Regions from separate parts of the Ensifer sp. EB106-05-01-XG146 genome, predicted to be linked through region 1. Evidence: riboswitches for the same ligand, from Rfam matches in the RefSeq annotation. Region 1 holds a riboswitch; the other holds the start of a gene.

Region 1 (5,423 bases):
CGGTTGCTTCGCACCTGTCGATCAAGATCGTCGAAAAGCAGGAAATGCTGGAGACCACCAGCGTGAAGATGCGCCTGGAAAAGGCGCTCGGCTTCATGGAAGGCGAGATCTCCGTCCTGCAGGTGGAAAAGCGCATCCGCTCGCGCGTCAAGCGCCAGATGGAGAAGACCCAGCGCGAGTACTACCTCAACGAACAGATGAAGGCGATCCAGAAGGAACTCGGCGACGGCGAAGACGGCCGCGACGAGATGGCCGAGCTCGAAGAGCGTATCGCCAAGACCAAGCTTTCCAAGGAAGCGCGCGAAAAGGCTGATGCAGAGCTGAAGAAGCTGCGCCAGATGAGCCCGATGTCGGCGGAAGCCACCGTCGTTCGCAACTACCTGGATTGGCTGCTCGGCCTGCCCTGGGGCAAGAAGTCGAAGATCAAGACCGACCTGAACCATGCCGAGGAAGTGCTCAACGTCGATCATTTCGGCCTCGACAAGGTCAAGGAGCGCATCGTCGAGTATCTCGCCGTGCAGGCGCGTTCGACCAAGATCAAGGGCCCCATCCTGTGCCTCGTCGGCCCTCCGGGCGTCGGCAAGACCTCGCTCGCCAAGTCGATCGCCAAGGCGACCGGCCGCGAATATGTGCGCATGGCGCTGGGCGGCGTTCGTGACGAAGCCGAGATCCGTGGCCACCGCCGCACCTATATCGGCTCGATGCCGGGCAAGGTCGTTCAGTCGATGAAGAAGGCGAAGCGGTCCAATCCGCTGTTCCTGCTCGACGAAATCGACAAGATGGGCCAGGACTTCCGCGGCGATCCGTCGTCGGCGCTGCTCGAGGTGCTGGATCCGGAACAGAACTCGACCTTCATGGACCACTACCTGGAGGTCGAATACGACCTGTCCAACGTGATGTTCATCACCACCGCCAACACGCTGAATATCCCGGCGCCGTTGATGGACCGCATGGAAGTGATCCGCATCGCCGGCTACACGGAAGAGGAAAAGCTGGAAATCGCCAAGCGGCATCTGCTGCCGAAGGCGATCCGCGACCACGCGCTGCAGCCGAAGGAATTCTCGGTCACAGACGGCGCGCTGATGGCGGTCATCCAGACCTACACCCGCGAAGCCGGTGTGCGTAACTTCGAACGCGAGTTGATGAAGCTCGCCCGCAAGGCCGTGACCGAGATCATCAAGGGCAAGGCCAAGAAGGTCGAAGTGAACGCTGCCAACATCAACGACTATCTGGGCGTTCCGCGCTTCCGCCACGGCGAAGCCGAACGTGACGATCAGATCGGTGTTGTCACCGGTCTCGCATGGACTGAGGTCGGCGGCGAGCTTCTGACGATCGAAGGCGTCATGATGCCCGGCAAGGGCCGCATGACCGTCACCGGCAACCTGCGCGACGTGATGAAGGAATCGATTTCCGCGGCGGCTTCTTATGTCCGCTCGCGCGCAATCGACTTCGGCATCGAACCGCCGCTGTTCGACAAGCGTGACATCCACGTGCACGTACCGGAAGGTGCGACGCCGAAGGATGGCCCTTCGGCCGGCGTCGCCATGGCAACCACGATCGTGTCGATCATGACCGGCATCCCGATCTCCAAGGATGTTGCAATGACAGGCGAGATCACGCTGCGCGGCCGCGTGCTGCCGATCGGCGGTCTGAAAGAGAAGCTCCTGGCAGCGCTGCGGGGCGGCATCAAGAAGGTGCTGATCCCGGAAGAGAACGCCAAGGATCTCGCCGAGATCCCGGACAACGTGAAGAACGCGCTCGAAATCATCCCGGTTTCGCGGGTGGGCGAAGTGCTCGAACACGCTCTGGTGCGCATGCCGGAACCGATCGATTGGGACCCGGCAAACGAGCCGGCAACCGTAGCACCGGTTGATTCGCAGGACGAAGCAGGCTCCTCCGTCGCCCACTGACGGGGGCTTGAAAATGGGTGCAGCCGGCTCGCGCGGCGCTCATTTTGCAGAAAAATTGGGAAGACCGGCCATTGGCCGGTCTTTTTTGTTGTAAAAGCGCCCTGCAAGCCTTGCATTCCAAGGGATTAGGCGCAATTGGGAAAGGCAAGACGCGGGCGAAGCGCAAGCCGCCGCGCCTTAAAACACAGTCGTTTCGAACCAATCTGAAAGGGGTGGAAACATGAACAAAAATGAGCTCGTGTCTGCCGTTGCTGAGAAGGCCGGACTTTCCAAGACCGACGCATCTTCTGCAGTTGATGCAGTTTTCGAGACCATCCAGGCTGAGCTGAAGAACGGCGGCGACATTCGCCTGGTCGGCTTCGGCAACTTCTCGGTTTCGCGCCGCGAAGCCTCGAAGGGCCGTAACCCGTCCACGGGTGCGGAAGTTGACATCCCGGCACGCAACGTGCCGAAGTTCACGGCCGGCAAGGGCCTGAAGGATGCCGTCAACGGCTGATGAGATTTGCTTGGCGGCCGGACACGAGGCCGGCAGTCCAGGTATTCGAGGGTTCGGCGCAAGCCGGACCCTTTCGCATTTTGGGGGCAGCCCTTGCGGGTGTCCGTCATTTGCTCTAGGGCTTGCCCATTCTCAGGGCGGGGTGAAAGTCCCCACCGGCGGTAAGGGCATGACAGCGCGGCGTCTTGGAGACGCGCGAAGGTGGCCCAAGCCCGCGAGCGCCTTTCCTCGATTTTTGGGGAGAGGGTCAGCAGATCCGGTGCAACTCCGGAGCCGACGGTCATAGTCCGGATGAAAGAGAATGGTCGCTGGCACGAAGGGCAGGGATGCCCGGCGTCGTGCCGTGCGCTCATGCGTCCTGATTTGTGTTTGGTCCGCTTTCAGGGTGCATGACATGAATCAGACTTCCCTCGGCTTTTCCTCCTCGCGCGCCATGGCCGGAGCCGGCTTCATGGTGTTGGCCGGGATCGCTTTCGCCGGCCTCAATGTCGTCACCCAATGGCTGACGATGAAGCTCGGTTTTCCAGCCACCGCCATGGCGTTCTGGCAATATGCCTTCGCCTTCCTCTTCTCACTGCCGTTTCTGCGACGCGTCGGGCTGTCGGCCATGCGCACCGACTATCCCTGGCGTCACGTCGCGCGCGTGGTGTTGGCCGCCTTCGGTGTGGGGGCCTGGGTCTCCGGTCTGGCGCACGTGCCGATCTGGCAGGCGATCGCGCTGGTCATGACCTCGCCGTTCTTCATCATCCTCGGCGCCCGCCTGTTTCTCGGCGAACGCGTCGGCGCGGCGCGTTGGGCCGCGACCGCGGTCGGTTTCGCCGGGGCGATGATCATTCTCGAACCGTGGTCGGACAGCTTCAGCTGGGCCGCCCTTTTGCCGATCCTATCGGCGCTGTTGTGGGGCGCTTCGTCGCTCATCACCAAGAGCCTCACAAGTATCGAGCGCCCCGAAACGATCACCGTATGGCTGCTTGTGCTTCTGACGCCGATCAACGGCGCCATCGCGCTTTCGGCCGGCTTCACCATGCCGGATGGGACAGCACTCGGCTTCCTGCTTCTCGCCGGGATACTGACCGTAGTCGCACAATATCTGCTGACGCTCGCCTATACTGTTGCCGACGCTGCCTACGTGCAGCCCTTCGACGATCTGAAGCTGCCGCTTAACGTCTTTGCGGGCTGGCTGGTCTTCGGTTACGCGCCGACAGGATATCTTTGGGTCGGCGCAGTGCTGATCCTTGGCGCCTCGCTGTTCATCATGCGCAACGAGATGCGGCGCGAGCGCGCCGCGCCTGCAACCGGAACGGTGTAAAACCCAAGCGTTGTCATTCGGCTGTCATCGGCATCGCGCAGAACCCCCATGTTTTCAGTGTTCGCACATGGGGGATTTCATGACCATCACTTCGCGCGTGACCGCGCTTGCGGCCGTTCTTCTTGCATCCGCAGCATTTCCTGCGGCGGCCGAGCCCGTCTTCAACCGCATTGCATCCTTTGCTGTTGCCGATAACCTGCCGGAAGGCGATGCGCGCAAGGCGCCGACATCTGCCGAAATCATCACGGCCAGCGAAGACGGCAACACGCTTGTCTATTCCGACAGCCCCGGCAAGCGCGTCGGCCTGATCGACATCACCGATGCCAAGGCGCCGAAGGCAGCCGGCACGGTCTCTTTTGACGGCGAGCCGACCTCGGTCACCATCGCCGGTGCAAAGGCACTCGTCGCGGTCAACACGCGCGAAAGCTACGTCAAGCCTTCGGGGCTTCTTGCGATCGTCGATCTGGCCTCGAAGAAAGTCGATGCGACCTGCGATCTCGGCGGCCAGCCGGATTCGATCGCCGTCAACAAGGACCGCACGCTGGCGGCCATCGCCATCGAGAACGAGCGCGATGAAGAGCTGAACGACGGCAAGATCCCGCAGATGCCGGCCGGCGACCTCGTCATCTTGTCTTTGAAGGATGGTGTTGCCGATTGCGGTTCGCTGAAGCGCGTGACGCTGACCGGTCTTGCCGAAATCGCCGGTGAAGACCCGGAGCCGGAATTCGTTTCCTTCAACGGCAAGGACGAGATCGCGCTGACGCTGCAGGAGAACAACCACATCGTCATCATCGACGGCAAGACAGGAACGGTGAAGACGCATTTCTCTGCCGGCACGGTCGACCTCAAGAACATCGACACCAAGCGCAACGGCGCGATTGCCTTCAAGGACGAGCAGCCGGGCCGCAAGCGCGAGCCCGACGCGGTGAAGTGGCTCGACGACAACCGCATCGTTGTTGCCAACGAAGGCGACTATGAAGGCGGTTCGCGCGGTTTCACGATCTTCGACACCACCGGCAAGGTGCTCTTCGAATCGGGCGCGAGCTTGGAGCATGCGATTGCCGCCATCGGCCACTATCCGGAGAAGCGCTCTTCGGCCAAGGGCGTTGAGCCCGAGGGCCTGGAAGCGGCGAAGTTCGGTGACGACAACCTGTTCTTCGTTCTGTCCGAGCGTGCCTCGATCGTCGGCGTCTACAAGGATACGGGCGCCGAGCCTGAGCTGCTGCAGCTCCTGCCGTCGGGCATCTCGCCGGAAGGCGCCGTCGCGATCCCCGCGCGCAATCTCTTTGCGACCGCAAACGAAGTCGATCTCGTCGAGGACGGCGGCGCGCGCTCGCACGTGATGATCTATGAGCGTGCCGAGGGCGAAGCGGTCTATCCGCAGATCCGCTCCGCCGAGAAGGATGGCCTGCCGATCGGCTTCGGCGCACTCTCCGGTCTCGCTGCCGTCGCCGACAAGCCCGGCTTCCTGCGCGCCGTCAACGATTCGGTCTACTCGTCGCAGCCCACGATCTTCACCATCGACGCCACCCAGAAGCCGGCGCTGATCACCGAAGCGCTCGCCATCACCCGCGATGGCGCACCGGCGCAGAAGCTCGACATCGAAGGCATCGCCAATGACGGGGAAGGGGGCTTCTGGCTTGCGTCGGAAGGCAACTCCGACAAGCTCTACAGCCACGCGATCTTCCACGTGAACAAGAAGGGCGAG
Region 2 (5,423 bases), 1.3 Mb from region 1:
ATCGCCTTTAGCCTGGCGGCTTCGCAGCTTGCTCATTTCCTGGCCGAAGGGCACTTCTTTTCCGGCCTCTTCGGCTTCGCGCTTGCGACCTTCTCCATCTGCTGGGCCTGGATCAATTTCAGCTGGTTTGCCTCCGCCTACGACACGGACGACTGGGTATTCCGCATCGTCACCATGGTGCAGATGCTCGGCGTGCTGATCCTTGCGATCGGCCTGCCGCCGATGTTCGAATCGATCGACAAGGGTGAGCATCTCGACAACGGCATCATGGTGCTCGGCTATGTCGTCATGCGGGTGGCAATGCTCTTCCAATGGCTGCGCGCCAGCCAGCAGAACCCGGCACGACGGGATGCCTGCATGGCCTATGTCAAAGCAATCAGCCTCGCCCAGCTCGGCTGGGTCGTTCTGATCTTCTTCGATTTCTCGCTGCTGGTGACCTTCGTCATGGTCGTGGGGCTGACGGCGATCGAGATGGTCGGCCCCTATGTCGCCGAGATGCGCTACGGCGGAACGCCCTGGCATGCCCATCACATCGCCGAGCGCTACGGGCTGCTCGCGATCATCGCGCTTGGGGAAGGGGTGGTCGGCACGGTCGCCTCAATCTCCGCCGTGGTCGAAGGGCAGGGCTGGAACCTCGATGTCGCGCTCGTCTGCCTCGCCGGTACGGGGCTCACCTTCGGCATGTGGTGGATCTATTTTCTGCTGCCGAGCGCCGAGATCCTGCACCGGCACCGTCAAAAACGCTCCTTCGTCTGGGGCTACGGCCACATGCCGATCTTCGCCTCGATTGTCGCGACTGGCGCCGGCCTGCATGTGGCGGCCTATTACATCGAGCACAAGGCGCATATCGGCTCGGTCGCAACGGTGCTGACCGTTGCGGTGCCCGTCGCGTGCTACATCGGGCTGCTCTATGCGATGTACGCCTATCTTATGCAGCAGGTGGAGCGGTTGCATCTCTGGCTGCTCGCGGGCACGGCAGTGGTGCTGGCCGCGTCAGTGGTCGCGGCCATGGCCGGGCTCGACATGGCCAAGTGCCTGATCATCCTGATGCTCGCGCCCGTCGTCACCATCGTCGGCTACGAGGTGGCGGGGCACCGGCACCGCGTGGCGGCACTGGATCGCAGCCTGCGCAAGAACGAGGCCGCGCATTGATTTTGCGAGTCGAAACAGTGCGTTGCCGGCTCAAGCTGGTGAGCCGATTCAGGTGGTTCAGAGGTTGATTCAAGCGCAGCGTTTGGCGCTGTTCGCCCCTGCCGCCGCCCCCTCACGCTAGCCTTCTCCCCGTAGGCGGGGAGAGGGAACGAGAACTGCCTCGGAGTTTGTGATGGACCCGAGTGGAAGGCCGTTCTCGGTAGCCCGGGGAGAGAGTTTGCGCGACAAGGGTGCCGCTTGTGTCCTTCTCGCCGCCCGCGGGGAGAAGGTGGCCGGCAGGCCGGATGAGGGGCATTCCCCTCACCGGGCGGATGAGGGGCAAGCCTTCACCGGGCGGATGAGGGGCAAGCCTTCACCGGGCGGATGAGGGGCAAGCCTTCACCGGGCGGATGAGGGGCGAGCCTACCTCAACCGCATCTCGCCGATCAGGCGTTGACGAGCGCCAGCTTGGCGCGGGCGTCGAGGATCTGGGCGCAGGCGTTGGCCGCCTCCGTACCCTTGGTAACGAAGTGCTCGCGGAAGAAGGCGATCAGCGGTTCGCTTTCCTGGAAATTGTGCGGCGTCAGTACGGCGGAAAGCACCGGCACACTGGTGTCAAGTTGCACGCGCATCATGCCGTCGAGCACGGTGCCGGCGACGAAATCGTGGCGGTAGATGCCGCCGTCGACGACGAAGGCGGTGCCGAGGATCGCGGCATAGCGGCCGGTCTTGGCCAGCGTCTGCGCATGCAGCGGGATCTCGAGCGCGCCGGGCACGTCGAAGATCTCGACGTCGGCTGCCGAGCCGCCAAGCTTCGTCCATTGCGTGACGAAGGCATCGACGCAGCGGTCGACGATATCGGCATGCCAGCGGGCACGAACGATCGCGATCTTGGCGGCGGGGTGGGAAAGAATGGTCATGGTCTCAAGCCTTTCAGGGTTTGGCGTTTCCAATGATCCCGTCGGGCGAACATGCATGCGCGCGAGGTCCCGTCGCGGGGACCCACGTTGCTGCTTGCTCTCTTCCATCCGGACTGTGACCGTCGGCTCCGGATTCTGACCGGATCTGCTGACCCCCAGGGCGAAACCCTGAGGCGCTCGCGGGCTTCGGCCTTTCGGCCGCTACCGCCGGTGGGGAATTTCACCCCGCCCTGAGAACAACGCGACTATATAGCGCGACCGCGCGCGGTCAAACGCACGGTGCGACGAAAATGCCAGAAATCACGACAGATTTTTCCAGTGTTTGGAGCCATCGGAAGAAATCGTTCCGATGGCTTCCAATCCGCTTACTCGCGGATGACCAAGAGGTCCTTGGCGGCAAAGCGCAGCGTGACATTGTCGCCGGAAACCGGCGGGGCCACACCCGGATTGTTGAACATGTCGAAGGAGATGACGTCGCCGCCGACGCGAAGGCGCGTGCGGATGACCGAGCCGAGGAAGCTCGTCGAGACGACCTCGCCGGAAAGCGACGTGTCGCCCGTGGCGCCCTCGGCGATCGAGCCCGCTTCGGGACGAAGCGCCAGCGAAATGCTGTCGCCGCCCTTCATGCCGGCAATCGGATCCTTCAGCGCGATCTGCTGGTTGCCGATCGTGACGGCACCCGCGGCCGGGTCCGCGACCTTGCCTTCGATGATGCTGAGCGTGCCGACGAAGGAGGCGACGAAACGCGTTGACGGCGTGTTGTAGATCTCGAAGGGGGTGCCGATCTGGTCGGCGCGGCCGGCATTCATGACGACGATGCGATCGGAGATCGACAGCGCTTCTTCCTGGTCATGGGTCACGAACACGGTGGTGATGCCGAGCTGTTGCTGGATCTGCCGGATTTCCTCGCGCAGCGACACGCGGATCTTGGCGTCGAGCGCCGACAGCGGCTCGTCGAGCAGCAGCACCTGCGGCTTGACCGCAATGGCGCGGGCAAGCGCAACGCGCTGCTGCTGGCCGCCGGAGAGCTGGTAGGGGAAGCGGTCCGCCAGGTGCTCGAGCTTGATCAGCCCGAGCATCTGCTTCACCCTCGCGTCGATCTCCGACTTGTCTGTACCTGCGACCTTGAGGCCGAAGGCGACGTTGTCATGCACGTTCATGTTGGGAAACAGCGCATAGGCCTGGAACACCATGCCGATGTTGCGCTGGTTGGGCTTCAGCGAGTTCTGGTCGCGGCCGTTGATGACGATCTTGCCGCTGGTCGGGCTTTCGAAGCCGGCGATCATGCGCAGGACCGTGGTCTTGCCGCAGCCCGATGGCCCGAGGAACGAGACGAACTCGCCCTTTTCGATGTCCATGTTGAAATCGTGCACGACGTGAACCGGGCCGAAGGACTTCTTGATGCTGGTGAGTGACAGGAAACTCATGGGTGCGGTCCTCAGGCCTTAGGAGGCGCGCTTTTTTGAAAGCGCGAGACGAGCTGGATGAGGCCGAGGCAGCCCCAGGTGATGCCGAATGCAATGACGGCGAGTGCGGCCGGTTCATAGGCGCGGTTGGCGCCCAGGAGCTGCATGTAGGGGCCGAAAGCCGGGCGGTTGAGCAAGGCCGCCATGGTGAACTCGCCGATGACGATGGCAAAGGTCAGGAAGGCGCCCGAGAGCACGGCGACGAGCACGTTCGGCAGAATGATCTTGGCAAGGATCGTCGTCCATCCGGCGCCGAGGCTTTGGGCAGCCTCGGTCAAGGTGGCGACGTCGATGGTGCGAAGGCCGGTGTCGACCGCGCGGTACATGTAGGGCAGCGCAAGCGTCGCATAGCCGAACATCAGGAGGATGTTGGTGCCGGTGAGCGAGCCCGTCAACGGCAGCCAGCTCGAGGTGTTGTAGAGCCGGATGTAGCCGAAGACGATGACGATCGCTGGGATGACCAGCGGCAGCAGCGTGATGAACTCGATGACGGGGCGCAGCCGCGGCAGCTTGAGGCGGACCCAGTAGGCTGTCGGCACGACGAGCAGAACACCGAAGAGGATGGTGAACAAGGCCTGCAGCACCGAGTAGGTGAAGGTCTCCTGGAAACGCGGGTCGGCGAAGACCTTCTGGTAAGCGTCGAAGGAGTATTCGCCGCGGCGCATCTTCAAGGAGAAGTTGGTCATGCCGATGAGCGGCAGGGTGAAATAGAGGAGGCCGAAAACGAGGGCTCCCCAGGCCCAGATCTTCTTCATTTCAGCCACCTTTCGCTGCGGCTGCGCAGCCAGATGTAGATCGCGTTGGCGATACCGGTGACGACGATCATGCCGAAGGCGAGCGCGTAACCGAGATGCGGGTTGCCGAGCACGTCGCCGCGGATCTGGGCAAAGAGCAGGATCGGCACGATCGAGAGCGACGAGCCGGTGAGTGCGATCGCGGTCGCAACGGCGCCGAAGGCATTGGCGAAAAGCAGCGCCAGCGTGCCGAGCAGCGACGGAAGCAGGATCGGGAAGGCGACCATGCGCCAGTATTGCAGGCCGGTGGCGCCGAGGATCTCGGCGGCCTCGCGCCATTCGCGCTTCAGGCCGTCGAGTGCCGGCGTGATGATCAGGATCATCAGCGGGATCTGGAAGAACAGATAGGTGACCGTCAGCCCCCAGAAGGACAGCAGGTTGAAGCCGAGCATCCGGAGGTCGAGCCCGAAGTTCGAGCGCAGGAAGACGGTGACGATGCCGACAGGTCCAAGCGTCGCGAGAAAGGCAAAGGCGAGCGGTACGCCGGCAAAGTTGGAGGCGACGCCGGAGAAGGTCAGGAGCGGTCCGCGGATCCCCTTCGGCAAGCCGCCGAAGACGATGGCGGACGCCATGGCAAAGCCGATCAGGCAGCCGAGAAGCGCCGAGGCGATGCTGATCTTGATGGAGATCCAGTAGGCAGCCAGAATCGAGGGCGTGAACAGGCCGCGGATGTTGTCGAGCGTGAAGCTGCCATCGGGCGTCTGAAACGCGCCGACCACGATCTTCATCGTCGGCAAAAGCAGGAACAGCGTCACGAAGGCGGCAAAGGGAAGAATGCCCAGCCAGTGAAGCGGTAGGCGACGCGCCGGCGGGCTGGCGTCGGGTTTAGCAGATGACATTCCGTTCGCGCCCCTGAAGCCGCGTTTTCCACGCGGGCGTTATCGATTGTTGCAAGCAAGAAGCGGGAAACCGACGAAGCCGCGCACGGCTCCCAGATCTCGCTCCAAGGACTTGAATTTCTTACGAATAACCTATGCGCCCCGACCGGAAAACCGGTCGGGGCGACATGTCTGTGGAAAGGCTTACTGAACGTTCGCGCCGACGACGGAATCCCAGCCGCCGGTGACGGCAGCCTTGTTGGCGTCGACTTCTTCGAGCGTCGGGAAGTAGGC

Evidence for each region. A riboswitch is a leader RNA that binds a small molecule or an ion and turns the genes downstream of it on or off. The one in region 1 is predicted to bind FMN.
Region 2: another riboswitch for FMN. It lies ahead of AC3WVQ_RS11695 (6,7-dimethyl-8-ribityllumazine synthase); the one in region 1 lies ahead of AC3WVQ_RS04945 (DMT family transporter).

The regions. Positions count from the first base shown of each region.
Region 1 covers NZ_JBYTDX010000001.1:1,026,339-1,031,761, forward strand. Annotated here, with positions in the region: gene lon (endopeptidase La) at 1-1,910, shown strand, start outside; gene hupB (DNA-binding protein HupB) at 2,131-2,406, shown strand; FMN riboswitch at 2,531-2,713, shown strand; gene AC3WVQ_RS04945 (DMT family transporter) at 2,801-3,715, shown strand; gene AC3WVQ_RS04950 (esterase-like activity of phytase family protein) at 3,783-5,423, shown strand, end outside.
Region 2 covers NZ_JBYTDX010000001.1:2,352,342-2,357,764, reverse strand. Annotated here, with positions in the region: gene AC3WVQ_RS11700 (low temperature requirement protein A) at 1-1,152, shown strand, start outside; gene AC3WVQ_RS11695 (6,7-dimethyl-8-ribityllumazine synthase) at 1,578-2,051, opposite strand; FMN riboswitch at 2,144-2,293, opposite strand; gene AC3WVQ_RS11690 (ABC transporter ATP-binding protein) at 2,417-3,478, opposite strand; gene AC3WVQ_RS11685 (ABC transporter permease) at 3,490-4,272, opposite strand; gene AC3WVQ_RS11680 (ABC transporter permease) at 4,269-5,150, opposite strand; gene AC3WVQ_RS11675 (ABC transporter substrate-binding protein) at 5,334-5,423, opposite strand, start outside.